2 regions of the Parashewanella spongiae genome follow, and region 2 is predicted to be linked to the other one. Evidence: predicted binding sites of a transcription regulator. Region 2 holds the regulator's gene; the other holds the start of a gene.

Region 1 (16,622 bases), 1.2 Mb from region 2:
ACTTGCCTTTGAATTGGCTTTTCGTCTTAACGGCAGCATTAGCTACTTCACACAAGAGTGTTTTGACCATTTTGTTTCCTTTACGCATTCGCCCACTTTTTCTTTTTCCTGCACTTTCATTATTTCCCGGACATAAACCTGCCCATGAGCTGATACCCTTCATTCCATCGAAGCAACTCATGTCGTCACCGATTTCACCAATAAGACAAGCTGCACTGATAACACTAGTGCCCGGTATCGTTTGCAAAAGTTCCAGAGCCTCATTCCACGGTTTTATCGTTTCAATAATTAAGGTTTCTAGCTCAGCAAGCTGCTTCTCTAGAAACTCAATGTGACTTTTGATATTACGCAAGATATAAAGGTGTGACGGAGTAAGAGTTTCGTCCATACTCGCCATAAGTTCACTTCTATCGGCTTTCAGTCTTGGGTCGACCATTTTTATCAAGTCACACAATGGCTTTCCTTCAATCAGACCGTTCACGAGTATTTGCCCTGATTTCCCGTTAATGTCGCTAATAAACCCGCCCAGACGAATACCAGCATCATCTAAGGTTTTATGTAATCGATTTTTCTCATTACTCAATTCCTTTTTTTGTTTTGTCTCTTCTGCGAGTCAGTAATCTGAGTTGCTCCTGCTGTGGCGCTGGAACGAAACTTGACCGAACGAGTCCATAGTGACCAAGTGAAGCGAGCCATTGACTGTCAATGACATCTGTCTTTCGACCGAGAACATTCTTGACATGACTTGCATTAACGACCTGCGTTTTTATGCCAGCTGTAACAAGTGAAAGGTAGATGCTTTTCCAGTAAACACCTGTACTTTCCATTACTGCTAGCTCAATATGATGCTGCTTGAGAAAATGGCATAATTTCAAGCGTTCTTTTTTTAACGAGCGTAGCGAAAATCTCGGGGGCTTGCCCCCGTGCTGGATAATGTAGACTGGGCGAAGTTCGGTCTATATTATCCTGTATATGGAACTTCAAAGAAATTCACATCACGTATACAGATTAATGTATCACTTTGTATGGATACCAAAATATCGGCGCAAAGTATTTATAGAGTCTTATCGTGAAGGCTTAAAATCAATTGGGTGTGGGTCTTTTAAAACGACGAAGTTATCCACATCTGTATAACCTCTGTTTGGATTGCTTTTTGTGATACTCCCAATACTTTTCAATATCACCACTCGATCTTAACGACCTAAGTTTTAATATAGCTTCTGCACCTTCAAGACTCCATCTCGCTCCAGTGATATCCAACCTATCATTAATCAGATGACGACAAGCTCCCTCAATGACACCGCTAGCAATTGGGAAACCTTGCTCTAACGCTTTACCGTATTCTAATCTTGATTTATTTCTCAATAGATAACCGATGCACTTATTAATGCCTTCTCGTTGTTTTAATTTCCGTTTTGTTGCACTGATCCCAAGGCCTTTTGCTACTTGTGACGCATTACCTCGTAAGATTTCAGTCGCTCGCTTTTCTATCCAATCTTCGACTTCTGGATCATCTTTTTCAAATAAGCACCACGCCGCTTTCCAGAGATATTCAAGCACATGGATGAAATCCATGACCACCGTTGCATTGATGTTGAGTTTCTTCATCACCCGATAAATTTGTTTTAGCTGATGAGGATGACCATCAACGAGTACAACCCACTGACGGCTTTGAGTTGGGTCTCGTTCCAGAGCTTCTAAAAATGCTTCTTCAATCACAGTCGCAGCGCTTCTTTCTACGCTTGCCCACACACGTTTATTTCTTGGTGGCACACGTAATGGACGAACATTTGAATTATCGTTTCTAGACATGATTGATTCTGGGGTACGATGCAAAGGCTTGGTGGTGTATACCGCTGCAACTTCTGCCATTCGTTTGCGGTCTTTTTTTTCTCCAGCACTTAGGCGTCCTTTGAGCTTCTGTTGTTTCGCTGCTTTTTGCGTGCCCTCTCTCAAGCTATTAGGTTGCATAACGATGCCTTTTCCATCCATAGTCAATACCAGTAAATCAGATGTATTTTCTGGCTTAAGGTATCTCTGCTGGAGATAAAAACCATCAAAATCTTGTGCAATATCCTGCACAATTTGCCTTGCTTGTCGCTTGGGCACGTGCGCACCTGTGGTGGTATCTATTGAGCTTACTGCATCATCATATGAGCCTTTGACTGCTTCTGTAGCGAGTCTTAGGCGTACACCATCAGAGTATTTATCTTTCGAAAGATTCAGCTCACCATCCATTGGAAACACGCTATCACACCGACGTTGACTGTAACCTTTTCGATGCATCGTTACGGTACCAAATAAACTTTCTAAGTTTCGTTTGCAGTTATTTTTCAAATGATTCAATGCAATGTCACGGTTGGAACAAACTTGCTGACGGGGCTCTTCAGCGGTTTTGATATCTAAGAAACCCTGTAATAAACACCGCAACAACTCAGTTCCTTCGGTATCGATATAAGCTTCAACTTCTCCATGGCTCTCTTGCTTAACTTGCTCGTCTTCGAGGTGCGAAATAATACGTTCAAATTGCAATTTGGCTTCAGAAAAGAATGAAAATTCGAGTGAGTTTGAGTATGCTAGTTTCATGAAAGGAGCCTTTTTATATACTTGTTGTGTGTGGAAACTGATAAGTACTATAAAATTGCTCCTTTCGCACCATTTATTAAACCCATCCAATTGATAATTAATGATCTTTTCATGGTTTTCGTCGATCAAAAAGATCTACACCCAAATCAATTATTTATAAAATTGGTTACGACTATGACATTGATATAGTTGAACTAGAAATTCCAGTTGATCATATCCACATGGTCATTAGAGGTGAGCCGAAGATATCACCAAGCGATGTCATGCAAATAATCAAAAGTATTTCAGCGAGAGAATTCTTCAAGCGTTACCCAGATATAAAAAGGCGTTACTTTTGGGGGAGATAAGCTTTGGACACAAAGTTATTTTGTCGAAACTATAGGAAACGCTACTGAAGAGGTCATACGAAAGTATGTTCAGGATCAATTGTCGGAATTAGATAAAAAAGAGAAAAGTGCGGATCAACTTGGGCTTTTCTAAAACTCGGTTGCTTGCGGCCGAGTTTTTTATATTTATTTAGACAGGAATAAATAAATCTGGCCGATAATACAAGTGTGACTGAGCAAAGCAAAACGGGAGTAATCATAAAGCTCCAACTCTGTGAAGTGAGCATGATTAATATCGGATTTGCTCCTGCAGGTGGGTGAATTGTTTTAGTCAGTATCATCAATGTGATAGCCAACCCTGTAGCTATTGCTATTGAGAGTGAGGTAGCATCAAAAAAATTAACAAAACATAGACCAATAAAAGCTGTAAGCAAGTGGCCAAAAATAACATTTCTAGGTTGAGCTAACGGGCTTTCAGGAACAGCAAAAACTAAAACAGCTGTTGCTCCAAATGGAGCCATTAATAGTGCTATGTTGAAAGGCATATTACATACAAAAGACAGCAGCCCAATAGCCAAAGCTGCCCCTAAACCGGCAGTACAAGCGTATCCTATTTTTTTCATCAATCTATTTTAACCACTGCATAAAAGCGAAGCATAATAGAAAATGTGAGGGGATTAGCTAAAAGTAATGAATAGCCATGGACATCTAGATGTCTTAAAGGCTATTATTGTTAAATGTCTTTAACATATTTTGGATCTTAAAGTGCCTGTAAGAATCCCTGATAATTTACCAGCTGGTAAGATATTAAATGCTGAAAATATTTTCGTGATGCCAGACTCTAGAGCCTTGCATCAAGATATTAGACCAATACGAGTTTTAGTTTTAAATCTAATGCCAAATAAAATAGAGACAGAAACTCAGCTGCTAAGAATGCTTGGAAATACACCATTACAGATTGAAATTGATCTTATGCGAATACATGAAAAACAATCTAAGCATACTTCTGTTGATCACATGGCAACTTTTTATTGTGACTTTGAACAAATAAACCATAGAAACTATGATGGGATGATCGTAACTGGTGCGCCACTTGGTCAGATTAATTTCGAAGAGGTGAGCTACTGGACACGTATATGTGAAATTATTGACTGGTCTCAACAGCACGTAACTTCAACCTTATTTTTGTGTTGGGCTGCGCACGCTGCTTTTTATCACCTGTATGGACTTAAAAGACAGCTACTTAAGCGTAAAAGAGTAGGAGTTTTCAAACATGTTTGTTGTAAACAGCATGTGCCACTTCTACGCGGATTTGATGATCAATTCACAGCGCCTCATTCTCGATTTTCTGAAATAGATATTGAAAAAATAGTCAGTCACCCAGACTTAGAGCTGCTGGCAGTATCTGATGAGGCAGGGGCTTACATAACGCTCAGCAAAGATATGAAAAACTTATTAATAACCGGGCATCCTGAATACGATAGAGAAACTTTAGCTCAGGAGTATGAGAGAGACTTACAACAAAACCTTCCAGTTGAAAAGCCAGTAAATTATTTTCCAGACGAAAACCCTCAATGCACGCCTATAACAAATTGGCGTAGTCACGGCAATTTGTTAATCAGTAATTGGTTAAATTATTATGTATACCAAGAGACCCCTTATAAATTAGAGAAAGTTTAATACTCATATAAAGAACTTTAAAGTAATGAATGTTTAATTTTTTGATGGTTAATTTTTAATGAAGAAAAAGGATTAAAGTGAGATACAATATTTGATTAGAAAATAGCAGTTATTTTTCAATTGGATATTAAATAATTAGTATTGGAATTCTATGTCAGTTTTATATAATGAAAACTTAAGTATCCCAGCTTCAACAGTTGAGGTTATAAATCTACTAGAAATAGATGTTCCAATACAAAATGAAATCTATGAGCTTGAATTTAAAACTGGAAGCGGTCAATTACGATTTTATCGTGTTCATATTATTAATAATGAGGTTGAAAGTGTAACTAGGGCCTCGGGTTTTTCTGATGTTGTTGGATTTGTGACAGGTACTCACGGTGGATTAACTTGTAAATCTATAAGAAAGTTTATGAACTCAAAACTTGATAAATTAAGATTAAAAGTTAAAGAGAATAGTCAAGAATATACAGTTATTAAAAATACAAAATGTAAAGCGATATTACCTTGTAGCCATAAATTTTCTCCAGTTACACCGAGTAATACTTTAGATTGGCTGAAAATAGCACAGACAAGAAACTTTGGTGCTCAAACCGAATTGACCTTAGCAATAGTATTTAATTTGGCCTCTTTTGAAAGAAGATATTATGAATTAAGTGTTGGTCAGCCTTCTCACAGACCTATAGACGAATTATCACTTGAAGAAATTAAATTTAAAGAATTTATAGTACATGGAGTGAAGTCTTTCGATTTATCCATTAAACATGAGATGTACAAATTAGATACTAGGAATTTTGAAGTACTAAAACAGATAAAAGATAACGTCCATAGACTGGTTGTTATCAATGAATCTCCTCTAGAATGTGATGAAGTCAAAGCAATTTTTGGCGCTGAAGGTATTACTATAGATTCTGTTGATTATGTTGAAAATAGAAAAAAAGGTAATCGAACTGCACAAGTAAAAGGCAAAAATAAGAAAGAAGAATGGATTAAAAGTAGTGCCAATTTAGGTAAAAAACTACTCATAATAGACAATGAAATAAGTGAATCTGGAATTGCTAATAATTTAATGCTTCATGGAGAGCGCTCGCCTTATCAGAAATTGGTCTGTCATTCTTCTTCGAAACGAAGAGCAACATTATAAGTTTTTTTATTGCTCGTTTGAACCTAAATAAATCGTCTCTACTTCGAGTGTTGGAACGGCCTGAAATTCCGATACATACTAACGGCAGTGAAAACGATTTGCGAGAACATGTCAAAAGGCGAAAAGTAAGTGGTGGAACAAGAAGAGATTTAAGATGCCAATGTCGAGACACCTTTTCGAGTCTGCGCAAAACCTGCCAAAAACAAAACTTGTCATCTTGGAAGTTTTTAAATGACAGGTTTTCTCTTAAAAATACCATCCCTTTACTGGGAGACTTGGTGCTGCAAGGGGCTCGAACTACCACAACTTTTTGAATAGTTACCAATAGATTAAAGTTAAATTGTGCGTTAAACCGATTTGTTTAGGTTGAATTTGTATTTAATAAAGGCCAGCCACCTAACGCTTTCCACTTGTTAACGATATAACAAAATAACTCTGCAGTCCTTTCTGTGTCATATAGTGCGGAGTGAGCCTCTTTGTTATCAAAAGGAATTCCAGCTATTGAACAAGCTTTAGCTAGTACTGTATGCCCTAAAGCTAAACCCGAAAGCGCAGCTGTATCGAAAGTTGCAAATGGGTGAAATGGGGTTCTTTTAATCTTATTACGCTCAATCGCTTTCGTAACGAATCCATGATCAAATGTCGCATTGTGGGCAACAATGATGCTTCTGTGACATTCAGATGCTTTTTGCCCTTTTTTGATTTCTTTAATTATTTCAAGGAAAGCTTCTTTTTCGCTTACAGCCCCACGCAAAGGGTTTGTAGGATCAATTCCATTAAATGCTAAAGCTTCAGGCTCTAAATTAGAACCCTCAAAAGGCTCAATGTGATAATGCATTGTTTTATCAATGATCAACTCGCCTTCGTTAGTCATTTTCAGCATTGTTACAGCAATTTCTAATAGAGCATCGGTTTCTTTATTAAATCCAGCAGTTTCTACATCAATAACGACAGGGTAATACCCACGAAAACGGGATTTTAACTTATTGTGTTCCACTAAATCACTCATGTAATTGCTCATAAAAAAATGTCCGTGTTATTATCCTTAATACTGACTTATGTGTCATGTTTGTTTGTGGTTTATTTAAGCTAAAGATATAAAAAAATATGCCGATAAACTTAATAATAAGAACTTCAATGAGAAACAATGAATATGTGGCGACAATTAATCATTTTATTGGTTTGTTGCGTACCCTTAACTGTCGGTGCCGAACTGCGTCATTTTGTTGCCTCTTTAGAAGAATCACAGTGGCGAATTACAAGTAATAGTCCAATAGCTTGCCAGTTAGAGCATGAAATCCCTATGTATGGCAAAGCTATTTTTGCGAGCCAAGCCAGTAAAGATATGAATTTGAATTTTGTATTGGATATGTGGGTAAAACCGAACGAAGTAACGAAAGCAGAATTAATCAGTAAAGCACCGAGTTGGCGTCCAGGTATTGCAAATAAAAAGCTAACGGCGATTACTTATCAGAAATACTTTGACGGTGAAGTGCCAAAATTGGCCGCTTGGTCAATGCTTAATGAATTAACAAAAGGAATGCAGCCAACTTTTTATTATGCAGATTGGAATAATAAGTCTAGACGTGTTGCCGTTGGGTTATCTTCAGTAAATTTTCATAGAAAATACAATATCTTTAAACAATGCTTATCGAACTTATTACCTTATTCTTTTAATGACATCGCATTTACAGTATTAAACTTTAAAGAAGGAGGAACTGAGCTCACCCGACTTTCTCAACAACAAATGAATAAGGTTCAAGAATATTTATCTTATGATGCTGATGTTGAGTTAATCCTTATTGACGCTTATACAGACAGTTATGGTGGCAGAGGGATAAATAAAAAAGTATCACAACAAAGAGCAGACTCGATAAAAGAGTATTTTATTTCAAACGGTGTGCCTAAAGATAAGATTGTTACTCGAGGACACGGGGAAACTCGTCATGTGGCTGGAAACGATACTTTAGCTGATAGAGCGCGAAACAGAAGGTTAGTCATTCAAATCGACAAAGCAAGTTAGTTATAGTTATGGTATAAATTATGTTTCAGAAGAGTTCGGACAAAAAGAAAAATAATCCGGACCAGTATCTGAACCTACAGTATAAGAAGCATGAACCCCAATAATATCTGTGCCTTTAATTACAAAAGAACATTTTACATGCATCGACTTGATGTGCCCTGGTTGCTCTTTAATTGCATTAACAATGTCATCTGCTTTGGAGCTACTTGCGTCTTTGTGAAGTACTACATTTAGCATTAAATAACTTTCTGCCCCTGGGCTTCGGTTGTAGTGATAAGTTTCATCAGACTCACCGATTGAGATGTAATGCTCGCTAGGGTTATTGAGCATTACGTTTTCCATTATAGTTGCTAATAATCTTTGATTAACAATCTCTTTAACAGTTTGAAATTCACTTCCACAACGTTTTTTTAGATCTACTTGAGAAAAAATTTTATCATCTTCCCACTGATGTTTTGCACGATAAAAGTCTACATCGAAAATAGTAACGTCTGTGTCAGGTTTATTAATATCTTTTTGGAGTGTTTCTTGTAACTTTCTCAAATCGATCGCTAACCGTTTTAATTTAAACGAGCAAGGTCCAAGTTCATAGGTAGTATAGTTATTTTCATCTTTTACACTAAATTCTTTTTTACCAATAGATGTAGCGTTTGTTTTGAGTGCATAAAATAAGTCAGGTTTGTCTCTATCATACGTTCTTAAGTCAGACAAAAGTTCGAATTTAGCTTTGCTCTCTTGCTTTAGGGAAGGCTGAAACAGCTTACTTATTTTTTTCCAACAATCATTGGTAGATTGATCTATGTTTGGATCAGATTCAAAGCTGGCTTTATCTTGTTTATTAAATAAGCTTGGAATTGCACTGCCAATCCTTGAAAGCATGAAGTACTCCCTGTTTGCTGCTAAATTGCATGTAGCTCTATTGAGTTAATTATAGTGAAGGGTTTTAGTATTGCTAAATTGGATTAAGTTACTGGTGTAGGACTTACGCATTGACAGAATTTTGAAATTTTGGTTCGAGACAACTTTTACCTTCTGAAAATGTTGCAATAAAACCTGCGACTACACCCTTGTAAAGAACACGTTGGTGTTTATACACATTAGATATGACATCAGCAGCCTGCATTTTTTGAAGATGAACAAAGCTGCAAATTGATGCAAATATATGATTTCTTATAGGTTGCTCATTGCGTACTTGAAAGTGCTCAATATGGCAGACTTGTTTAATTGCACGATGATATTGTTCAATCTGCCAGTGATGGTCATGGATGCTTAAAAACTCTTTTCTCAGCAAGTAGTTAAAGTTGCCTTCTGGTAAGTAGACAACATAATGGCGTTGCTGGTCTTTTAGCATCGTCCGAAAAAGTTTCACTTTACCAAAGTCTTTCAACCAGACTTCGAGACCATCATCAGGTACATCTAGGGCTTGAACTTGCTGCAACTTTCCCTTTTCAAGCGATACTGCTCTATTGCTTTCAACTGAAAACATAAAACCTGTTTGGTAATTTTTTACCTTCTTCAGATTTGGAACGCCGCTGTACCAAGAGTCTCCCGTGACAAATGCTGGCTTCAAACCCCATGTTAAGACTTCACCCAGCATATCCTGAAAATAATCATTTTTAGTTTTGCCTTCAGACTTATCATAAATACGATAATTGACTGGCATGTGCTGACCATCTGGATCTGTGTAGTATAAAGTGATGAGATTAATCCCTTTCACAACTCGATGATGCTTACCTGACCAAAAATGTCCAACAAGTGCCATATACTTGCTATAAGGTTTATCCAGAACGCTGTCATCAACGCTAAGAGTGCCACCAATCAAGTTGACGCTGGTTTTTATTTCATTAAATAAATCAAATGGTTCAAACAGTTCTCTTTGAAAAAAACGGTTTACACTGTGATGAGAAATACCAGTTACCTCGGACAATCGAGTGCAAGTGGATGACTTGGGCTCACTGATCAAAAATCCCATATACATAGTTAAATTGCAGCGGGCTGTAGTTGGTCGAGTGGTACTTCTTATTATCAGTTACAATATTTAGATTTTTGAAGGATTATCATTAACTACGCAAACCTGTCAATGCGTAAGTCCTATGGTGTTTTAAATATTTATAGAGATGAAAGATATAAACAGAAAATGATGTCGTTTTATCAATGATATTTAATGTGAGCCTATTATATGAGGAATAAATCGGTTTATTATCTTTATTAAAGTTTTATATCTTTTGTTATATTTGAATGTTTAGAACTGAGCATAACTCTTGATAGAGATATTCTAGGGTAAACGCAAGCATGTTTTTCGAGCAAAAACCGTAAACTTTGTAACCCGACATTCCCGTAAAAACGAGAATCCAGTGACTTTGGGTATTCAGGTATAAGGTGCTAGACTCCCACTTTCGTGGGAATGACGAAATTACCACATGCAGTTGTTCATATCACTCATTCGTGTGGTCGCCCTGATAGATATTCATACCTTTTTAGTATGTTTTGAGCTTTTAGGTTCATCAATAAAAATTTTGAAACTGTCAAAGAGAGAAATAAGTGTAGCTGACCATATGAAACCATAGAATATTAAATGTGACGTTTCAACTTGTTCATGAATTACTATTGTTGCAACGACAAAAAGAATTGATGGTTCAAGATAACTGAGCATACCAAACAAGCTAAGAGGTAAAAGCATTGAGGCTTGAATGTATAGAAACACTGAAATTATCCCAACAATCCCAAATAATAAAATCAAAACTAAAGAATATGGTGTGGTATAAAGTGAGCTAAAAATATTAGGAGTATTTTTAAAAAATAAAATAGAGACAGGGATCAAACAGAGGTGCTCGAGAAAAAGAATTGATGCCACTTTCTCCTTCATCATTTTCCTGATAGTAAAGTATAGTGGATAACCACCAAAAACAATCACTGAAACCCATGATATTGAATGGTGTTGCATGAGCTCTATAACTAACCCTATCAAGGCTAAAGATATGGCTATTCTTCTTAAGAAATTTATTCTTTCTTTAAAAATAAGTTTGCCTAGTAAAGCTGTGCTTAACGGTAGCATGAAATAGCCCAAGGATAGCTCTTTCGTTAAACCGTTAGCTGGTGCCCATATAAATATCCACCATTGAACACCAATCAAGCAGGCTCCAATGAGCAATAATGAGAGTCTTTTGGGGCTTTTAAGTATATCTTTTGCTGAATTGAACAGATCTATGTATTTTTTTGAAAATGAAAAATAAGCAGTTAAAAATACAAAGCCTATTATTATCCTCAACGAAAATAACGTATTGCCATCGATATTTATTAAATTAATCAACCATGGAATAATGCCGAAAATTAAAGATGCAATAACGGAAAATGTTATGCCAGCTCTATAATCATAATTAGTTAGCAAGAGATTTATACCGATTTTTAAGTTCAAAATTAATTTACGAGTGTATGTCTTTTATCGATTTTAGAGTAATTAAGATTTATTAACTTATGTGGAAGGCAAGTAATGAGAATATAATTAAAGAGTTAATAAATAAAGGCTCTGTACTGAGCCTTTATTTATTAACGGGATAAAATCGATCAAGAGTCGCAGAAGTGATCAGCGGCACGTTTAACAAGCTCTAAAGCTGTTTGATTACACTCTGGAAGCTCTGCGTCACTCTCTTTCAATGGTGTCACCCTGTCTCCCCATTTCATTAGTACGGCTGCAGAAGTTAAGCCAGCGCCAAAAGCACAAGATAAAATGTTTTGATTTGGCTTTAAAATTCCCTGTTCTAATGCATCACAAATTGCAATCGGGATGGTGGCTGCTGATGTATTGCCATAATTAGCAATGTTTACGAAGGCTTTGTCTTTTGGCAATTTCATTTTGGAAATTAATGTATCGATGATGCGCTCATTTGCTTGATGAGGGATCACTAGGTCTATTTGGTCGATTGGAAGATTACACATATCAATAACTTGGGTGCTTAAATTCTTCATGCCATTAATTGCACGTTTAAATATTTCTTGGCCATCAAATTGTATGTGGAAGTCTAATGAAGCCGTGTCAAACCTATCCATTGTCGTTCCAAACCCTGCTTTAAGAAATTCACGACCAGCTGGGTCATTATTTAACTCGTACCCTAAAATACCGCAATCTTGCTCTGTTGCTTCCACGACCACGGCACCAGCACCGTCTCCAAAAAGTACAGCTGTATCCCGACGTGACCAATCAAGAAAAAAGGTAAGGCGCTCGGCACCAATAACAAGAACTTTCTTGCTTTGGCCACTTTTTATTTGGGAGTTTGCTAAACCTAATCCGTACAAAAAACCACTGCATGCAGCGTTTATATCGAAAGCACCGCAAGTAGCACCGATGTTTGCTTGAACAGTAGATGCAATATTTGGAATTAGGGTATCGGGACTTGCCGTAGCCAAAATTATCATGTCAATTTCACTGCCTTCAACATTAGCTGCCGCTAATGCTCTTTTTGCAGCTAAGGATGCAAGCTCAGATGTTTCAACATGACTTACATGACGTTGATGAATGCCGGTTCGAGTTTTAATCCACTCATCAGAAGTATCAATAAATGTGGCTAGATCGTCGTTTGTTAGTATTGCAGGAGGAACACATTTTCCCCAACCAGTGATCTTAGCATTGTGCATAATATATTCTCTTAACCTTAAGAATTACAGTTCTGATCTGTAAATAATTGTTGTATTTCTAATCGATTTGCTGAGCCACTAACGATTTAATTGTATCTGCCGAATGTAATATGTGTTGTTTTAATAAAGCTGTAGCCTTATCAATTTGGCGACTTTTGCAAAACTCAAGTAGGTCTCTATGCTCCTGTTCAGCTCTGGGTATCCCACCGCCCAATAATAACTGTAAACGAATATAGCGATCGCAGTTTGTGTTTAGACCTTGTACTACTTCAAGTGTATGTGGACGATTTGCTGGTTGGTATAAAAAGGTGTGAAATTGTGTGTTGAGTTCACTCCAGCTTGCAACAGCGTTTTCATGCTTAAAAGCAGATTCAAGAAGTTCAAGAACTTGCTCTGCTTTTGCAAAATCTTCATCGCTTATGTTAGGAATTGCTTTAGCAAGAAGATCTGTTTCAATCATTGCGCGTAACTCAAATAACTCGGTTACTTGTTCGACTGAAAGCATTGTAGCTGTAGCTCCTTTATGGGCTTCAAACTTTACTAAGCCTTCAGCTTCAAGTTGTAAAAGCGCTTCCCTGACAGGGATACGACTTACATTGAGTTGTTCTGCTAGTGCACTTTGTCTTAAAGGCTCTCCAGCTGCTATATCACCAGAAAGAATTTTCTCTCTTAGAACTTCAACAACTACTTGCGTACGAGTTTTGTGGACGATAGGGGGGGTTCGACTCATGGATACCGTCTGTCATTAATTAAAATTGATTATTGCAGCCAAGATACCGTTTACGGCAAGATAAATAAAGGGAAATACAGCATTTCCCTCTATTTAATTGCAGTTTTATTTCACTATTAAGTTAGAAAAGCTATCTTGAAGATCGGCCGGTAATAAATATGTAGGACTATTTTGATAACAAATAGGTCGCAAAAATCGTTTTATTGCTGAAACGCCAACTGATGTAGACTGAACATTAGTGCTTGCAGGGTAGGGGCCACCATGATTCATTGAATAACAAACCTCTACACCTGTAGGCATTTGATTGAAAATAATCCGGCCTACCTTGTAGCTGATAGAGCGAATAAGTTCTTGAAGTTGTTCAAAATCACTTTCAAAGCCATGAATACTTGCACACAATTGACCTTCTAATTTATTAATGACAGATTGCATTTTATTAATATCAGAACACTCTACGATGATAGCGGAAGGTCCGAATATTTCATCGCGTATTTGCGGGTTTTGATTAAAACATTCAGCAGATGTAGAAAAAATGATTGGTTGTGTGTGATGCGGTTGCTCAGGGCTTATTCCTCTGCCGACAACTGTCATTCCTGAATGCTTTTCAAGTCGTTCGATTTGTTGTTGATAGGTTTTGGCTATGCCGTTTGATAACATTGGAGCGCTGGCTTGTTGGCTGATTTCTTCTGATAGAGTTGCTTTGTAACGTTCGAGTCCTTGGCTTGATAAGCTTATTAAAACTCCTGGACTCGTACAAAATTGACCATGACCCATCATCAGCGATTGAACTTGTGAAATTGCTAATGATTCAGCATCTTTTTCAAGGATATTAGGTAAAATGAATTGTGGATTAACCGATCCAAGCTCACCAAAAAAGGGAATTGGAGTTTCACGCGCTGCACATAAGTCGGCGAGTATTCGTCCTACTTTAAGAGAGCCTGTGAAGCCAACGGCTGCAACTTTATCATTAGTGACTAGAGAGGCGGCAATATCAGGCAAAGAGCTTTGTAATACACTAAAAACACCGGGGGCAATTGAACAAGATTCGATCGCTCTTGAAATTGCTTTACCAACAAGCTCAGTAGTTGCTGGGTGAGCAGGGTGGCTTTTGACTATAACAGAACAACCAGCAGCTAATGCTGAAGCAGTGTCTCCTCCTGCAGCTGAGAAAGCGAGGGGAAAGTTAGATGCTCCAAAAACCACTACAGGACCAAGTGGAATGTAACCGAGTCTAGATTCTGGTTTAGGAGCAGGAGTTCGATTGGGATCCGCTTTGTCCATATAGCGTGGCTCAGTAGGATTTCTCAAATGTTGCGCGAACAATTTCAACTGGTTGCAGGTTCTAGCTGTTTCACCTTGAAGTCTAGCTATTGGCAATCCGGTTTCTATTTGTGCTACTGCAACAATGATAGCGATGTCTGAATTTAATTCAGTTGCAATGGCGTCCAGAAAATCAGCTCGCTGGGCTGGGGTTGTATTTCTATAAGATTGAAATGCATCTGTTGCCGACTGAGTGGCAAGATCAATATCTTTTGCTGTTGCTTCAAAAAATTTCCACTTTAGCTTTTGGTTTAAAACAGGGTTATGACTGGAAAATATATCTCTATCATTATTTCCAATCCATTGCCCGCTTATGAAGTGTTGGCCTGTGAGTTTTACAGTTTGTAAGTGTTGAGTGTTCATCTAAAATCCTTATTAAACTTGAAAACCGAATGCATATGGATCATCATCATCTACTGTGATGGTGTTATTACCTGTTACCCTAGCCCAACCTTGAATACTCGGTTTTATGGCTTTATAAGTGCCTACTTGCGTTTCAGATTCAATTTTTCCTATAAATTGACTGCCGATAATGCTTTCATGTGAATAAACATCACCTACTGATAAAAGTCCTTTTGCATGAAGTTGTGCAAGACGGGCGCTTGTACCAGTGCCGCAAGGTGAACGGTCAATGGCTTTATCGCCATAAAAAACTGCGTTTGCGCCATTAGAGCCATCAGTAATTGTGTCGCCGGTCCAAAGGACATGAGAAACACCGCGAACCGTTGGATCACTTGGGTGAATACACTCAATATTTTGAGCAGCCTTACGTACGATGGGACTCCAGTGTAGTATTTCTGAAGCCGACCATTTCCGAAGACCTGGGAAATTTTCTTGTGGATCGACGATACAATAAAAATTTCCACCATAAGCAATATCGACCGTCAGTTTGCCGAGCTCTGGTACATTTAATTCAACGTCTTTATGGGCTAAGTAAGCCGGAACATTATAAATTTTGACCCATTCTACTTTTCCATTAGTGAGATGGTAATTAACCATTATTTGGCCCGCAGGAACGTCAATTATAAGTTGACCTGCTATTTTTGATTGTAAAAGACCTGATTCTAAAGCTGCAGTTATGGCACCAATCGTTCCATGCCCGCACATAGGTAAACAACCACTGGTTTCGATAAATAGGATTGAGGCATCGGCATTATCGGTGCAAGGAGGATATAAAAATGCTCCAGACATCATGTCATGACCTCTTGGTTCAAACATGAGTGCAGTTCTTATCCAGTCGTGATGAGTTAGAAAGTCTTGTCGTTTTTCACTCATAGTATTGCCACGCAGAACTGGGTGGTCACTCGTGACCAGCCGAACTGGATTTCCGCAGGTGTGAGCATCAATGCAAAAAAAGGTGCCTTTAATCATTAAAAGCGTTCCAAAAATTGTTATTAATATGGGGCACTGACTGAATATTAATACAGTCAGTGCAATTCTTTAATCTAATTAAATCAGTTGAACGCATAGTTTAAATTTAATTTATTGAAATTAAATACAAAATTAAACAACCCGAATTCACCTATCAGGTGAATGCTGAACATTCATATACTTGCCAAAATCACCGCTAACTGCGTTACAAATTTTGCAAGTAGAAACGAAGTAATGACAGTTTTGTATTTCGGTAACCACTACCTGCTGCTATTCATACCTTGCTATCAGTAATTTTTTCTGCGTATATGAACGCTCCAACCGATTTATTTAGGTTTAAGTTAGAAGTACTTAGATAAATCTAATCGTGTTTTCAATGCTTCAGAAATTACTTTTTCAACATAAGCTCTTTCATCGCCCTCTAGCATCATTCTTGGCATACGCACATTTTCACTTCCACGGCCTACAAGTTGCTCAGCATACTTAATACATTGGACAAGCGTTGGGATAGTATCAAGGCGTAAAAGTGGCATAAACCATCGATAAATTTCGCGAGCTTCTTCAATTCGACCAGCTTTAGCAAGTTTAAATAGGGCAACAGATTCACGTGGGAATACATTTGTTAAACCAGAAATCCAGCCAGTTGCTCCAAGGAATATGCTCTCTAAAGCGATATCATCAACACCACAAAGTAAACTGAATCTATCACCGAAGAGGCTTTGGAGTTCCGTTAATCGGCGAGTATCTGTGGTCGATTCTTTGATCGCGACAATATTTGATTCTTTAGCAAGCTCAGCGGTCATTTCTAGA
Region 2 (16,622 bases):
TACATTTATACCGTACGTTTCATTGTCCAGTTTGAATGTTACCCATTGTAAAACTGAGTCATCTTTACTGGCAGAAACAGCCAGATTTTTCGAACTTGTCATATGTACCTCAATCAACAGAATCTTGACAATTCATGCCATTATCAAGTAGTTCAATCAATGATTGAACATTTAAAATGCCACACATTTGCTTTTTAACTACCCCAGCAAGCCAAGGCCGCTTTCCGATTTTTTTCCGCCAATTAACTTGGCTTTTTTCTACTTTGTCAGCATTTAACAAAGATTCACAAGCAAGCCCCCATCGACTTCCTTCTAATAATACAACATACTGATAACTTATAGTCGTTTTTAATTCATTCGTATACTTTTCAGGCATTACCCAAGCGGCCGTGTCCACTACGTTAATTTGCTGCTCTCTATTATTCTGGATACCTTTAAACCAGTCAGGCTTGCCAATCAATTTATTTACTTTTTCTAATTTTATAATTCCACCTAGGCAAACTAGTGGAATAGCTAACACTAATCCTGCAACTTTAAAAAATAAAACTTGAAATTCGTTGTCTAGTAGCTCTATCTGATTTGCTTGATTTCGTTCAACCAATGTTTCAGAAGGCTCATTTAATTCGATTTTTACTTCAACGGCATTTTCTTGAGTTTCTTTAACCTTATTTTCGATTTCTGTCACTTGTTCTAATACTGACACCTGAGAAAGCAAGTTTTCTAAACTTTGCTTTTGAACCAGCGGATCTTTATAGTCAGTTTTTACCACCACTTCATCAGTGGTCACTTCTAATTTTTGTTTGACTAAATGAGAATGAGCTTTATTTTCCCGAGTCGGCTCTTTAAGTAGCACAGAGAAAAAGTCAACCACTGGTTCATCAATTAAACTAGTCATGGGTTGGCTCCAAACTTTCTATATATTTCAACAGCTTTTCATAAGCTTTTACGCCCCGACAACTTGGCGAAAAATAGGAGGCAGGCAAGTGAGCTAAGCTCGAATCACGAAATTTGGTATCGACGGGGATGACATCTGACCACAAGAATTCAGAGTAATTTTTTTGCAACTCTGCTAACGCAAATGGTGATGCTTTAGTCCTTTTGTCAAACATTGTGGGAACAATTGTAAATTGGTATTTCTCCTGTTGAGACCGCCCCATTAACCCCATAGTTTTAACCATCCGCTCTAAGCCTTTTAACGCTAAGAATTCAGTTTGAACAGGAATAATAATTTGGTTGCATGCAGCTAAGGCATTGACCATCAGCACACCGAGAACTGGCGGGCAATCAATTAAAACATAGTCGTATCTACCTGAGACATGAGACAAAATGTTTCGAATTAACAACCCCATTCCATCAACATGACCCAGTTTACGGTCGACCGTCGCTAAAGCCATTGTTGCTGGAAGTAAATCTAAACATTCAACAGCGGTTGGTACAATGTGAGCGTTAACCAGATCCGATGAAAGTTGATCATGGGCTAAAAAAAGGTCATATAAAGAACCAGGTACTTCTTCTGAGTCAATGCCCAAGTAGTAGCCTAGAGAGGCGTGAGGATCCGTATCAATGACCAAAACTCTTTTTCCAAGCTTACTGAGTATGCCTGCAAGAGTAATAACTGATGTGGTTTTACCAACCCCACCTTTTTGGTTTGCAATGGTCCAAACTTTCACTTATTCAGCCTTCTTAGGGATCTAGCGATTTAGAAAGTACCAATCTTTGTCATAGCAGCGAAGGCTGCTATCCAGTGACTTTTATAGAAAAAAGCAAAGGCACTAGACTAACGACATACAAAACTGTCGTTACTTCGTTTCCAGCCTGCGCTGGAGTGACGAGAACTCATCGGTATACTTTTCTTCCGCAACTTTCCTTATTGTACTTCTCTGGCCTTTAAGTCACTCTTTAAGGCACTCAATGGAGGAGTTCAATGGTTCTAATTTGGGGTATTTCCAATTGCAACAGTAGATTGACAGCTCAACATTCACTGACTTCAACATCCGGAACCTTCAGTCTCATTTCAGTGTTGACCTTAGGTTCTCTTATTGCAAATTCAAATGTTAATTTTTTTGATGATGCAATCACTAATTATCGATTTTATTCTTGCCCTGATTCTTTCAAAATTGCTTCTGCCATATTATCTAATGAGATAGATTTACTCGACAGTCCTGCAACTGTTACAGCTTGAGGCATACCATATACCACACAACTTGCTTCATCTTGGCTCCAAATCGTCGACCCAGCAGTTTTGAGCAATCGAGCACCTTCTCGTCCATCAGCGCCCATTCCTGTTAACACAACGGCTAAAGCATCTGCACCAAAGGTTTTTGATACAGAAGCAAAAGTAATATCTACACTTGGCTTGTAATTCATTTCGACGCTGCCACTTATGACTTTTACACGTCCAAATGCGCCGCCTTTATCAACCAGCATCTGCATACCACCAGGAGCCAAATAAGCACAACCGGGTTGGAGTGCGTCACCATTCTGGGCTTCTTTAACTTCAATTTGGCACAAGCCGTTTAATCGTGAAGCAAAAGCTGGCGTAAAAGCAGATGGCATATGCTGAATTAACAAAATTGGATGCGGATAATGTTTAGGAAATTGAGTTAGAATCCGTTGAAGTGCAACAGGTCCGCCTGTCGATGTACCAATAACAAGGGCTTTATACCGTTTACCACTGGCTTTATGATTTATTTTAGCTTGTGGTGCTTCTTGAGTAATCTGGCTATGCTTTCCAAAACTATTAAGATTAGAATTATTTGTAACTCTTGAAGGCGTTATAGTACTTTTTGGCGTTCCAACCGAAGGCGTTGATTTTGTCATTGGTACGCGGCGAAACAAACGTCTACGACCTAATTCTTTAACTTTTTGTTGAAGTAATCGAATAGCATCATCTCGATTAGTTGCGATATCTTCAAATTTCTTGGGAAGAAAATCGAGTGCACCTGCATCTAACGCATCTAATGTGGCTTTAGCGCCGTCTTGAGTTAAAGATGAAAACATCAAAATTGGAGTTGGATTTTCGGCCATAATATTTTTAACGGCCGTGATTCCATCCATAACTGGCATTTCAATGTCCATCGTAATGACTTGCGGTCGAAATTCTGGCACCATTTTTACGGCTTCGGCACCATGCTTGGCAACCGCTACAACTTCAAGTTGTGGATCTTGAGAGAGTATTTCACTAACACGCCGTCTAAAAAAGCTTGAATCGTCGACAACTAATACTTTGATAGTCATGTAATTCCTTTTCGATACTCTTTAGTGTTTCTAACATCATCAGTAAAGAAGCACTGAAATCGCTATGATAATTTCTATCTGCTTTATTTTTTATTATTTATAAGCAGTTATTTATTATTTGCATAGTGTTTTAACAATCCGGGGACATCGAGAATTAACGCAATGCCTCCATCTGACGTAATTGTTGCCCCAGCCATACCTGGTGTGCCATGCAGCAAGGTACCAAGTGGCTTGATGACAACTTCTTCTTGTCCAATTAATGCATCAACAACGAAACCAATTTGCATCGTACCTAGCTGAACAATGACCACATGACCATGTTGTTTATCACCATGAATAAGTGCACTAGTCTGATGCAACCATTGCTCTAAATAGAAAAGAGGTACGGCTTTACCACGAACAATGACTGTCAATTGTCCATCAACAATATTGGTTTTCGTCAAATCTAAGTGGAAGATTTCGCTTACATTTGTGAGTGGTAAAGCAAATATCTGCTTAGCCACATCGACCATTAATGTCGGCATAATGGCTAGGGTCAATGGTACTTTAATCTCTAAAACTGTACCCTCACCGCGAGACGAATCGATGTAAACCGTACCGTTTAACTGGGTTATACGCGTCTTAACAACGTCCATTCCCACTCCGCGACCTGAAATATCAGAAATCTCGGCTTTCGTAGAAAAACCTGGAGCAAAAATCAAATTGTATGCTTCATTATCCGTCATTCTGGATGCTGAATCTTCGTCTAAAACACCGCGTTCTATTGCGATATTTTTGAGTTTTTCAGGATCCATCCCAGCCCCATCATCTTCGATTTTTAGAAGAATATGATCACCTTCTTGGCTGGCTGATAAGGTGATGGTGCCTGTTCTTGACTTATTATTGGCTTCTCGTTCATCAGGCATTTCAATACCGTGATCAACTGAGTTACGAACCAAATGCACTAATGGATCGGCTAAAGCTTCCACCAAGTTCTTATCCAGATCGGTATCTTCACCAATCATTACAAGGTTGATGTCTTTATTAAGCGTCCTCGCCAAATCTCGAACAACCCTAGGAAAGCGACCAAACACTTTCTTAATTGGCTGCATTCGCGTTTTCATTACTGCACCTTGTAAATCAGCAGTAACAAGATCGAGATTAGCCAAAGCCTTAGACATTTCTTCATCGTCACGATTAACACCTAAGCTCACTAAACGATTTCGTACAAGTACTAGCTCACCAACCATATTCATGATTTGATCTAGTCGAGCCGTATCCACACGAACTGTCGTTTCTCCCTGTGGAGCACTTATGGCTCTATTCGAAGCTGGCACATCTTTTTTAGCTGCTTTTACAGCCTCAACGCTACCCTTACTTTTTACTTCTGGTTTAATTCGTTGGGCTTTTGATTCTGAAACAAGCTTTTCGTTGGATTTTTGAGTGCTTTGGTTTGAACTCAACGAAACACCTGGAGCACTGCTGCCATGTAGTTCATTTAACAAGTTTTCAAATTCATCATCTGTTATTTCATCTGTACGTTCATCAATAGCACTGCCAGTGTTATCTACTGATTTTTCAGTATCAATAACATCACAATTAAACCCGCCTGAACCATGAAGCTCGTCAAGTAATGCTTCAAACTCATCATCAGAAATATCATCATTCCCATGAGTCTCAGCTTCAATTGTAGGGCTTATTTTCGCGTTAGTAGCGCCCTTGCCTTGACCATGTAATGCGTCAAGTAAATCTTCAAATTCTGAATCTGTTATCTCGTCAATTGAGTCACTCTTTGACTGTTGATCTGCTTCTTCTGAAGTGACCTCAACGATAACATCTGGCTCTGCTTCCACTTCAGTTCCAGCAGCATCACTTTCAGAAGCAGCTTGTTCATTTGGTAGCGCTTCACCAGAGCTGAGCATTTTTAAGTTTCGAAGTAACTCAGGTTCGGCAGGCTCTTGTTGCTCGCCAGCTTGAGTTTGACTAAACATTGAATTAATTGCATCAACCGACTGCAAAATAATATCCATCAATTCTGCAGTTACGTGCCGTTGTCCCGTTCTTAGTAGGTCAAAGGTATTTTCTGCTTCATGACAGACATCAACCATAGGCGTTAAGCTTAAAAAACCTGCCCCACCTTTTACAGTATGAAAACCTCTAAAAATAGCATTTAATAAATCTGAATCGTCCGGGTTATTTTCAAGATCAACCAATTGCTCTTGAAGTAATTCTAGAATTTCACCAGCTTCAATTAAAAAGTCCTGGAGTATCTCTTCATCAACCGAAAACGTCATTTAAATGACTCCTTGTTAAAACCCCAGACTCGACAATAGATCATCGACTTCATCCTGACCTGCAACCACATCTTCTCGTTGCTCTGCGTTTAAGATTGGGCCTTCTGCAGCAATATCGTTTGTTGAATGCAGTATATTGTCATCAGTATTATTTTCACCAAAAAGCGTTAGCATTGAGACTAAGCTGCTTTCAACTTCATGAACAAGCTCGATGACCCTGCGGATCATTTGTCCGGTGAGATCTTGAAAGTCTTGAGCCATGAGAATTTGGTTGAGTAAATCTCTTAGTCGAATTGAGTCATTACCGCTACGTTCCATCATATTTTGAATGTCATAACATAGTGATTTGAAATTGCTAAGATCGATATCTCGGCGCATTAATTTATCCCAAGAAGGTTGAACATCTTGAATAGTTGTAATTAATGCATTGGCTAATGGTAACGATTCCTCAACAGCATCCATGGTCTTATTGGCCGCTTGCTCCGTCATATCAATAACGTAATTTAAGCGCTCTTTTGCGTCAGGGATATCTGTATTTGCCAGCTTGACTATACGACTATCAATTTGGAAGTCGGTCAATGCACTGTGTAACTGCCTAGTTAATTTCCCAATTTCTTCATACATTTCGCTTTTTATTGGCGTCACTAGCTCATTGAGTAATGCATCAGCTTGTGATTGTTCGCCGGCGGATAACAACTCAACCAAATTTTGGGCTTGAGTAAGATTTATCAGCCCAGTATGTTGTGCATGCATAGCCTATCCTTGCTCAACCCAAACGTTCGAAAATTTTGTCTAATTTTTCTTTTAACGTTGCTGCGGTAAATGGCTTAACAACATAGCCATTTACTCCTGCTTGTGCAGCGGCAATAATCTGCTCACGCTTTGCTTCAGCCGTAACCATTAACACAGGAATGCTTTTTAATTTTTCATCAACTCGTATGGCTTTGAGTAAATCAATACCCTGCATGCCTGGCATATTCCAATCTGTTACTACGAAATCAAAATCACCCTTTTGCAACATCGGTAGTGCGGTAGTTCCATCATCTGCTTCTTGGGTATTATTAAATCCCAAATCTCGCAACAAGTTCTTGATGATACGTCTCATTGTCGAGAAGTCATCAACAATCAGGATCTTCATATTCTTGTCCAAGGTTTCCTCCAAGGGCTAACTTAAAATTAGTTAATCGTTATTTAGTCTTGGGTCCAGTGCCTGAGTTTGCCTTTAAGTCTTATCATCGCTTGACTCAGAATTTGACTAACTCTTGACTCACTCACATCGAGCACTGCACCAATTTCTTTTAAATTCAGGGCTTCATCATAATAAAGTGACAAAACCAATGCATCTCTTTCTGGTAAAAGCTTGATAGCATCGACCAAAGCAACTTGAAAGTGTTCATCTGAAATGGCATTAAATGCATCATCTTGTGGTGTATCATCAGTCGATATTACGTCTTCTGATACACCAAGATCTTCGATACCGACAATCTTTCCTGCAACGACATCACTCAAGATATGATGGTATTCATCTAAAGGAAGATTTAACTCTGCTGCAATCTCTACATCAGTTGCTTCTCTTCCTAATTCTTGCTCAAGTTTATCAATAACTTGAGCCACCATTCTTTGATTACGATGAACAGATCTAGGAACCCAGTCTCCGCGGCGAATTTCGTCCAACATTGAGCCACGGATTCGAATCCCCGCAAAAGTTTCAAACTTTGCACCTTTGCTACCATCAAATTTACCTGAAGCTTCTAATAACCCCATCATTCCTGCTTGAATTAAATCATCAAGCTGAACTGATGCAGGAAGCCTCGCTAACATATGATGCGCGATTTTTTTAACCAGCGGTGCATACAGTTCTATGGTCGACGTCTTGTCGTCAAGACTTGTATACGCGGCGGTTTTATTCACTCGCTTGATCCTCATCATCATTACGCTGCACAAGTCGTTCAATGAAAAACTCTAAATGACCACCAGGCTGCGTTGGTACAGACCAACTGATAATTTTATTTGCCAATCCATGATATGCAATTGTAGCAGGCGATTTAGGAAATGCTTCGGTGACGAGTTTTTGCTTCCGCACCGACTTTCTTAAGTTTTCATCGTAAGGAACTGTGGCCACTAACTCGAGCGCAACATCTAAAAATCGATCTGTTACTTTGCTCAATTTAGCAAATAATTCCATGCCTTCTCTTAGACTTCGAACCATATTTGCCACGATTTTGAAGCGGAACACACCGTGCTCACGACTTAAAATCTTTATTAGAGCATAAGCATCGGTGATTGATGTTGGTTCATCACAGACTACAATTAGCACGTCTTGTGAAGCTCGAGAAAAACTCAATACCATGTCAGAGATACCCGCTGCGGTATCTACTATCAAAACATCAAACTGAGTTTTCATTTCGCTAAAAGCACGAATTAAGCCGACGTGTTGCGCGGAGGTTAACTCTACCATTGCTTGTGTACCTGAGGTAGCAGGAATAATACCTATCCCCTTAGGGCCACGAACAATGACATCATCAAGTTCTGATTCGCCAGATAAAACATGAGATAAGTTCTTCTCTGCTCTAATACCCAGCATGACATCAACATTAGCCAGACCAAGGTCTGCGTCCAATATCAATACTCGTTTGCCTTTTTCAGCTAATGCCACTGCGGTGTTAATAGAAACACTGGTTTTTCCAACGCCTCCTTTACCACCACTAACAGCAATAACTTTGACTTTTTCATTGTTTGGTTGATTCATCATACGTAAACCGCTTGCTTGATCTTGAGTCATAGCTTTACTCGAATGCATGGGCGAATTCGGTTGCCCCTACCGTTTTTCTTAAAAATTCGGGTTCTTGTTCATCCATGACTGACAACGCCTGCTGAGCGAGTTTCATCGTGTCAGCAACATGTAGGTCTTCCGGTACCCGTTGTCCATCTGTGACATAACTTAGTGGTAAGTCATTAGCAATTAATACACTTAACGCACTCGATAATGATACAGATTCATCTAATTTAGTTAAAACAGCACCAGCAATTGGTACACGCTTGAAATATTCAACCGCATCTTGCAACACTCGACGCTGAGAAGTTGCAGACAATACCAGATAATTACGGATTGGTATGCGTTTATTTGCAGCTAAATTATCAAGTTGTTGATATAAACGCTGATCTCGCTGCCCCATACCGGCTGTATCAATCAAAATAAGCTTACGACTTCTAAACTGATACAGTGTTTGTTCCAATTCTGACATATCGTGAGCTAGCTTCACTGGGCAGCCCATTATTTTGCCATAAGTTGCGAGTTGCTCATAGGCTCCAATACGATAATGATCCATCGTAATTAACGCTACTTGATCATTACCATGCTTTGCTGCAAATCGTGCGGCTAATTTTGCCAAGCTTGTGGTTTTCCCCACACCTGTTGGTCCGACAAAAGCGACCACACCACCGCGATTAACAATATCATCACCTTGATTATCAAGCATGTTTGATAAGCTTTGAGGTAAAGTTTGTACTAATTCCGCAGGTTTGTAGTGCTGCGCTAGATCTGACAGTTGTTTGGATACTTCTGGCGAGAACTCGGCTTCTAATAATTTAGATTCAAGCATGGCGCCAACAGGATCTGATTGTTGTTTTTTATCACTCATTAAACTGGAAACTTGATGAGTCAACAAACTGCGTAATGAAGCCAGTTCATCTTTCATCGCTTGCATTTCATCTGTTGAGACTGCCGCATTGCTAATTGAATTCAAACTTGAATTCAATTTTGGCTGAGCAAAGCTGTTATGGGTGACTTGAGGTTTTGATTCGGCCTTCGCTTCTAACCCTCTTGCCCATGCAGGCATCTCCAACTCTTGCTTTTTAATTTGTTGTTGGCTATCAACCTTCGACTGTTGCCTTTCAAGCAGTGCTTTTAATGAGTCGGCCGCTGGTGCAGGATTGATTTTACGGTTTGTTTTAACCGTTTTAGCTCCTAAAGAAACTTGATCGTCTGCCACGTCCATGAACGTCGACTTAACTCTTTCTTTATTCGGCTGCAAATTTGGTTTCGGCTCATCGTAATCAATTGCTGCGACTATTTCGATCCCACCGGATACTTTCTTATTTGACATGATGACGGCATCAGAACCTAAGGCTTCTTTCACTTCTGCAAGTGCGGTTCGCATGTCTTTGGCAAAAAATCGTTTTATTTTCACGGCTACATCCTCTACTGACCGACGGCTGAAACAATTCTAATTTGTTTCTCATCAGGGACTTCTTGATAAGAAATCACCCGTAAACTTGGAATAGTATGCTTAACAAAGCGTGAAAGCGTTGAGCGTAACATTCCTGATGTCAACAATATGGCAGGTTGACCAACCAACTCTTGCTGCTGTGCTGCGTCTGTTAATGACTTCTGCATGCGTTCTGCAAGACCTGGCTCAATATTGGGACCATCACCACCTGTCGCCTGCATAGACTGATGCAACATCTGTTCCAACTCTGGAGCCAATGTTATGACGGGCATCTCGGATTCTGGGCCGGCAATCTCTTGAACAATCATTCGTTTGAGCGCTATTCGTACAGCTGCGGTCAGAACTTCGGTGTCAGTGCTTTTTGGGCCATACTCAAGCAAAGTTTGAACAATAGTGCGTAGATCACGAACTGAAACACCTTCATTCAATAGGTTTTGCATCACTTTTACGACAGTACCCAGCCCCATCACTTCAGGAATAAAGCCATCGATCAATTTAGGCGACTGTTTCTGCAAAATATCAAGCAATTGCTGAACTTCTTCGTACCCTAATAATTTAGCAGCATTGTTATTCAGCAATTGGCTAATATGAGTAGCAACTACTGTGGCGGCATCAACAACGGTATAACCTAAGGTTTGTGCGTGCTCTTTTTGATCCGGTGTTATCCAAACGGCTTCAAGTCCAAAAGCCGGATCTTTTGTCTCAACACCATCTAATTTCCCATAAACTTGCCCGGGATTGATCGCAAGTTCACAGTCGTGCCTGATTTCTGATTCACCGACCACAACGCCCATCAATGAGATTTGATACATATTAGGTGCAAGATCTAAATTATCGCGGATATGCACTGACGGTACTAAGAAACCAAGCTCTTGTGACAGCTTTTTTCTGACGCCTTTGATGCGTGCTAGCAATTCACCACCTTGGCTTTTATCAACTAATGGAATTAAGCGATAACCGACTTCTAAACCGATAGTGTCTACATGACGAACATCATCCCAACTCAATTCTTTTTGCTCCTTATCAAGCTTGTCTACTGGTTCAGCTTTTGCCAAAGCAAGCGATTCCGCTTTTTTCTGCTTATTTCGGCGATAAATGTAATAAGCGGCTCCGCCAGTCATCGCAGCAAAACTCAAGAAAGCAATGTGAGGCATACCAGGAACAAGCCCCATTATAAGTAAAAGACCAGCAGCGATACCTAATGACTTATGATTGTCGAACATTTGACTCATCATCATGTTACCCATATCGCCAGATTCATTCTGACGGGTAACCATTAATGCTGCCGCTATGGATAAGAGTAAACCCGGTATTTGTGCAACCAGACCATCACCAATAATCAATAGCGTGTAGATTTCAACAGCTTCTGATAGTTCCAAGCCATGCTGAACCATACCAATTACAAAGCCACCTAAGATATTGATGACCAAAATCATAATTCCGGCAATCGCATCACCTTTTACAAATTTAGAAGCACCATCCATTGCACCATAAAAATCTGCCTCTCTTGTGACGTCTTCTCGGCGAGCTCGAGCTTGATCTTGATTGATTATCCCCGCATTCAAGTCCGCATCTATCGCCATTTGTTTTCCTGGCATAGCATCTAATGTAAAGCGAGCACTTACCTCAGCGATACGTCCTGCACCTTTCGTAACTACCGCAAAGTTGATAATAATGAGAATGATGAAAACAACGAGACCAACGGCGTAATTGCCACCAATAACTACAGAGCCAAACGCTTCAATCACTTTACCAGCTGCATCTCCTCCGTTATGACCTTCTAGCAACACGACCCTTGTAGAAGCAACATTTAAAGCCAAACGCAATAAGGTAGCAATCAGTAATACCGTAGGGAATGCAGCAAAATCTAAAGGACGTCCCGAGTAAATAGCAACAAGAAGTACAACAAGCGCAAGCGCGATATTAAATGAGAATAACGTATCTAGCAGAAGAGGAGGGATTGGTAATATAATCATTGCCATTGCTGCCATTACCAGCAATGGTGTCCCTATCCCCTTAAAATTTGAGACTTTGACTTGTTTAAATTGACCTAGCGTTGCTTTTACATCCATTACCGATAGCCCAAACTTTGACACCTAGAGAATTCTTTCTATTTGAAGCAATTTATAGGCCAACTGTAAAAATAATTAGAGTTTTAAGTAACCTCACAAAACTTGAAATAACCTATCAAGATTAAAGCCATATGGCCGATATTTTTTTGCCGTATTTCAATTTTGATGATGTTATGACAAATTCTCTTTCTATTCGTGCTCTCGTTTTAACAACACTTGCTACAATTTTTTTAGTTGTATTGTCCGTTACACTTTGGTTTGGTGCATCAAGTCAACAGGAGCACCTTGAAAGTTACGCTCAGCAGCATTCACACAGTCTTTCACAATCATATTTTGATTCACTGAACACTATGATGTTGACAGGTACCATTGCAAACAGAGGCTTACTTAGGGATAAAATGACGGCTGACAAGTCAGTCAAAGACATCCGGGTGATCCGCAGCGATGAATTGAATAAAGTCTTTGGACAAGGTTTAGCAAGTGAAAGTGTTCGAGATGAGCTCGATAAAAAAGCCTTGTCTGGACAAGAAATAAACATCATAAAAAGTACCCAAGAAGGCCGTGTTTTCACTCAAATAAAACCTGTGCGAGCAACATCGAACTATCAAGGTGTCAATTGCTTAGGCTGTCATCAAGTTTCTGAAAATACTATTTTAGGTGCCATTCGGGTAGATTATTCATTAGCTGAAGATGATAAGAAACTGCACAACAGTTTACTTAAAAGTGCAGCTATACAAATTAGCTTTTTCATTTTAGCTTTTGTCGCTACAGCATATATTTTAAATAAACTGGTCATTAGTCGATTACGTCAATTACGCCATACCATGAATAATATTGCCGACAACGCAGATCTGACGTTACAACTGGATGTAACGAGAAATGACGAAATCGGTACTCTCTCTAGTACATTCAACAGAATGATCTCACAAATCAACCTAACCCTTTGCACAGTGGTTGACAACGCAAAACAAGTCACCGAGTCTGCTAAAGAAATTGCTTCCATGTCTGAGACTACTAAACACGAAGTGCTGATCCAAAAATCCAGTACAGCACAAGTAGCAACAGCGATAACTGAAATGGCCGCTTCTGCAGAGCAAGTACGCTGTAATTCTAATACAACCGCTGAACAATCACAGATTACCAACTCAACCGTATCAAACGGTGAGCAACAGGCTAAAGCCGCAGTTTGTGCGATTGAACACCTGCAAATGGAAGTACAGCAAGGGGCAACTCGTATTCGTCAGTTAGATCATCGTACCGATGAAGTTGCAGCTGTGCTTAGCGTTATTTCCGGTATTGCTGAGCAAACAAATTTATTAGCTCTCAATGCTGCAATTGAGGCAGCACGCGCAGGAGAACAAGGTAGAGGCTTTGCCGTTGTCGCGGATGAAGTAAGAACACTCGCTTCAAGAACTCAGGATTCTACAAAAGACATTAGGGATACAATAGAGGGATTAAAGACTGAGGCATCTGATTGTGTGTCTATAATGGACAGAGCCTCTGAATTGGCTGAAAAACAAGTTGTTTCAATTCAATCCGTAGCTGGTGAACTTCAACACATTTCTAAGTCCATTAATGATATTTGTGAGCTGAACAGTCAAATGGAGGTAGCAGCTTCAGAGCAAAGCCTAGTGGCAGAGTCAGTTAATGCAAATGTCATTGATATCAGCCAATCCGCAGAATCAACCTCTAAAGATGCTGAGCAAACGGCATTCATTGCCAATAAATTACTTGAGATGGCGTCACAGCTCGGAGAAAGTGCTAATCAATTTAAGTTACACTCCTAACATTACTCATTGTTAACATGATAAATTTCAATATATGAACGGTTAAAATCATCTTTGCCTCGCAAGTTAACACAAAGATGATTTTAGCGAGCTGTATAAAAATATATCCACAATATGAATGCCTACTTTTTATTAGAAAGACCTATTTTATTTGATTTTTTAGTTTTAGGAGGTATTTCATATTCCGTCCACCAGATTTACGAATCATTTATTTTGTTCCCCTAAGCCCTTACCGCAGTTTAGAAATCTAAAAAAAAATTCATTTGTATTCATTTTAAATGACACTTAACATTTTGAATTCCTGCTGCTAGTTATACCAATTACAGTAATTAACTTCCCACTCAGCAAGAGCTAAAGGATTTCAGTACAAGGCGCAAGTTTGAAGTACTATATGCCCTAACGGCCGCCATACAAAGCTGGCGTTCAACGCACTTCGTGCTTTTGTCGGGATAATTCAAAAACTTGTAGCGTAGTAATGTAATAACGACAGTTTTGTATGTCGGTAATAAGGGACGTGGCGGAAGAATGTATACCAATTTTATCGTCACTCCTGCGAACGCAGGAGTCCAGAGTCTTTGGTTAATTTGGGCACAAGTCGCTGGATACCTGCGTTCGCAGGTATGACAAATTAAGCGTTGAAATTTAAATTGGTATTATTTGAACTGCGACATCCCTAACTATGTCTTCATCAATTTCATTTGTACTTTGAACACATACATAGTTTTGAGCAGGGAATTTAATTACTGTAATTGGTATTACGGCTTGAGTTCAATAGGGAGGCTTTATATAAACTCAAAAACATCTGTACTTATCTGTCCTTAAAAAAGGTAATAAACATGGCACTCACCTCCACTTCAAATGCTACTTCCAGTTCCATGTATGACACCCCTTCGACCTCAAATAACCCTAAGAAGCCAAACCGTAAGAGAGTGAGTACTAATAATAAAGGCCAACCTGCTCCTAAAAAATTGTGTATCACAACCCCGTCGAGTAAATGTTATTTAGTTTCGCAGGATAATAAGCTACCTGAAGAACTTCAGCTAGCAATGAATAGCAAAGGCATTCAAGTTAAATCTGCATTCACAAAGTTATTATCTAAAGTCGAGATTGAGTCCGAAGCGCAACTAGCTCAGTACAGTAGTAAACTAACACTTTTCTTCAAAAAAATAGCCGATGCTAAGGTAAAAGATACCAGCTTTTTTACCAGCATGATTCGATCACAGAGTAAGATAAAAACGTTCTTTGACTTCAGTACTGAACACATCGTTCAGGTAGCAAAAACCCAACCGATGAAAACCCTTTCGTCTATATTTAGTAGACGCGGCCTGCCTGACGAAGCGGAGATAGAGCGTTTTATTAACCTGCTGAAAATACCGCAGCTACAGGAGGGCGACAGATTAAACCTGCCGCTGCTCAAATCCATGTCGTCGATGTTAATTGGCCGTGGCCTGCCTGACTCAGCGTCGATTACACGCTTTATTGAGCTGCTGAAATTGCCGCAGCTGCAAGAGAACGGCAGATTAAGCCTGCCGCTGTTCAAATCCTTGTCGTCGATATTTCATGGATGCGGTCTGCCTAACAATGAGGAAATGGCACGCTTTATTGCGCTGCTGGAATTGCCGCAGCTGCAGAAGGGTGGCACATTGAAACTGCCGTTGCTCAAATCCCTGTCGTCGATATTGAATGGCCACGGTCTGCCTGATGGAGTGGCCGTGACGCGCCTTGTTAAGCTGCTGAAACTGCCGCAGCTGCAGCAGAACGGAAAATTAAGTATTCCGTTGCTCAAATCCCTGTCATCGATACTAAGTGGCTTCGGTTTGCCTGACGAAGCGGATATAACGCGGTATGTTGATCTTCTAAAACTTCCGCAACTTCAAGAGGGCGGCACACTAAACCTACCATTATTCAAATCCCTGTCGTCGATATTGAATGGCAGCGGCTTACCTGACGAAGCAGCTATTAAGCGCTTTTTTCTGTTGCTGGAACTACCGCAGCTGCAGGAGGAGGACGGCACATTGAGTCTGCCGCGGTTTAAATCCTTATCATCGATACTTAATGGTAGTGGCCTGCCTAACGAAGCGGCGATGAAACGCTTTAATAAGTTGCTGGAACTGCCGCAGCTACAGGAGGACGGCAGATTAAGCCTGCCGCTTTTCAAATCTTTGTCGTCGATATTTCATGGGTGCGGTCTACCTGACGAAAAGACGATGGCGCGCTTTATTAAGCTGCTGGAACTGCCGCAGCTACAGGAAGATGGCAAACTTAGCCTACCGTTGCTCAAATCCTTGTCGTCGATATTTAATGGCCGCGGTCTGCCTGAGGAAGCTGAAATGACGCTTTTTATTAAGCTGCTGGAAATACCACAGCTACAAGAGAGCGAGAGATTAAACCTGCCGCTGTTCAAATCCATATCGTCGATATTTAATGGCCGCGGCCTGCCTGACGAAGCGGCGATGACACTCTTTAATAAGCTGCTGGAACTGCCGCAGCTACAGGAGGGCGGCAGACTAAGCCTACCGCTGTTCAAATCCCTGTCGTCGATATTTAATGGCCGTGGTTTGCCTGACGAAGCTGTAATAGCGCGCTTTATTAAGCTGCTTGAACTGCCGCAACTGCAAGAGGACGGAAAATTAAATCTGCCGCTGTTCAAATCCCTGTCGTCAATATTTAATAGCCTTGGTTTACCTAACGAAGCGACGATGAAGCGCTTTATGGAGCTGCTGAAAACACCTCAATTACAAGAGGGCGGCAGATTAAGCCTACCGCTGTTTAAATCCCTGTCATCGATATTTAATGGCCGAGGTTTGCCTGACGAAACCGATATAAAGTGCTTTATTAAGCTGCTGAAACTGCCGCAGCTTCAGGTGGACGGCAGATTAAGTCTGCAGCTGTTCAAACCCTTGTCGTCGATATTTAATTACCGCGGTCTGCCTGACGAAATGGCGATGACGCACTTTATTAAGTTGCTGAAACTGCCACAGTTGCATAATAATGGCAGATTAAATCTGCCCTTGTATAAGCTGT

Evidence for each region. The regulator FliA, encoded in region 2, starts transcription of late flagellar genes. The targets are predictions, from matches to a motif close to CTAAAGNTNNNNNNNNNNNNGCCGATA.
Region 1: a site for FliA is predicted at 6,826-6,852, ahead of E2I05_RS09235 (flagellar protein MotY). Genes of this name have one in related genera too.

What each region holds. Positions count from the first base shown of each region.
Region 1 covers NZ_CP037952.1:2,399,031-2,415,652, forward strand. Annotated here, with positions in the region: gene E2I05_RS09185 (IS110 family RNA-guided transposase) at 1-583, opposite strand, end outside; gene E2I05_RS09190 (IS110 family transposase) at 576-875, opposite strand; gene E2I05_RS22305 (transposase) at 1,012-1,134, shown strand; gene E2I05_RS09200 (ISKra4 family transposase) at 1,117-2,586, opposite strand; gene E2I05_RS23000 (transposase) at 2,772-2,933, shown strand; gene E2I05_RS09210 (HPP family protein) at 2,987-3,535, opposite strand; gene metA (homoserine O-acetyltransferase MetA) at 3,678-4,592, shown strand; gene E2I05_RS09220 (hypothetical protein) at 4,744-5,736, shown strand; gene E2I05_RS23120 (hypothetical protein) at 5,754-6,050, shown strand; gene rnt (ribonuclease T) at 6,098-6,745, opposite strand; gene E2I05_RS09235 (flagellar protein MotY) at 6,890-7,759, shown strand; gene E2I05_RS09240 (hypothetical protein) at 7,778-8,638, opposite strand; gene E2I05_RS09245 (IS701 family transposase) at 8,742-9,782, opposite strand; gene rarD (EamA family transporter RarD) at 10,227-11,174, opposite strand; gene E2I05_RS09255 (ketoacyl-ACP synthase III) at 11,324-12,391, opposite strand; gene E2I05_RS09260 (GntR family transcriptional regulator) at 12,450-13,121, opposite strand; gene E2I05_RS09265 (aldehyde dehydrogenase (NADP(+))) at 13,227-14,804, opposite strand; gene E2I05_RS09270 (4-hydroxyproline epimerase) at 14,817-15,812, opposite strand; gene dapA (4-hydroxy-tetrahydrodipicolinate synthase) at 16,154-16,622, opposite strand, start outside.
Region 2 covers NZ_CP037952.1:3,597,314-3,613,935, forward strand. Annotated here, with positions in the region: gene E2I05_RS14170 (chemotaxis protein CheW) at 1-102, opposite strand, end outside; gene E2I05_RS14175 (chemotaxis protein CheW) at 110-895, opposite strand; gene E2I05_RS14180 (ParA family protein) at 888-1,670, opposite strand; gene E2I05_RS14185 (protein-glutamate methylesterase/protein-glutamine glutaminase) at 2,092-3,237, opposite strand; gene E2I05_RS14190 (chemotaxis protein CheA) at 3,345-5,510, opposite strand; gene E2I05_RS14195 (protein phosphatase CheZ) at 5,526-6,263, opposite strand; gene cheY (chemotaxis response regulator CheY) at 6,277-6,660, opposite strand; gene E2I05_RS14205 (RNA polymerase sigma factor FliA) at 6,702-7,421, opposite strand; gene E2I05_RS14210 (MinD/ParA family protein) at 7,414-8,292, opposite strand; gene flhF (flagellar biosynthesis GTPase FlhF) at 8,297-9,700, opposite strand; gene flhA (flagellar biosynthesis protein FlhA) at 9,712-11,811, opposite strand; gene E2I05_RS14225 (methyl-accepting chemotaxis protein) at 11,943-13,598, shown strand; gene E2I05_RS14230 (type 2 periplasmic-binding domain-containing protein) at 14,435-16,622, shown strand, end outside.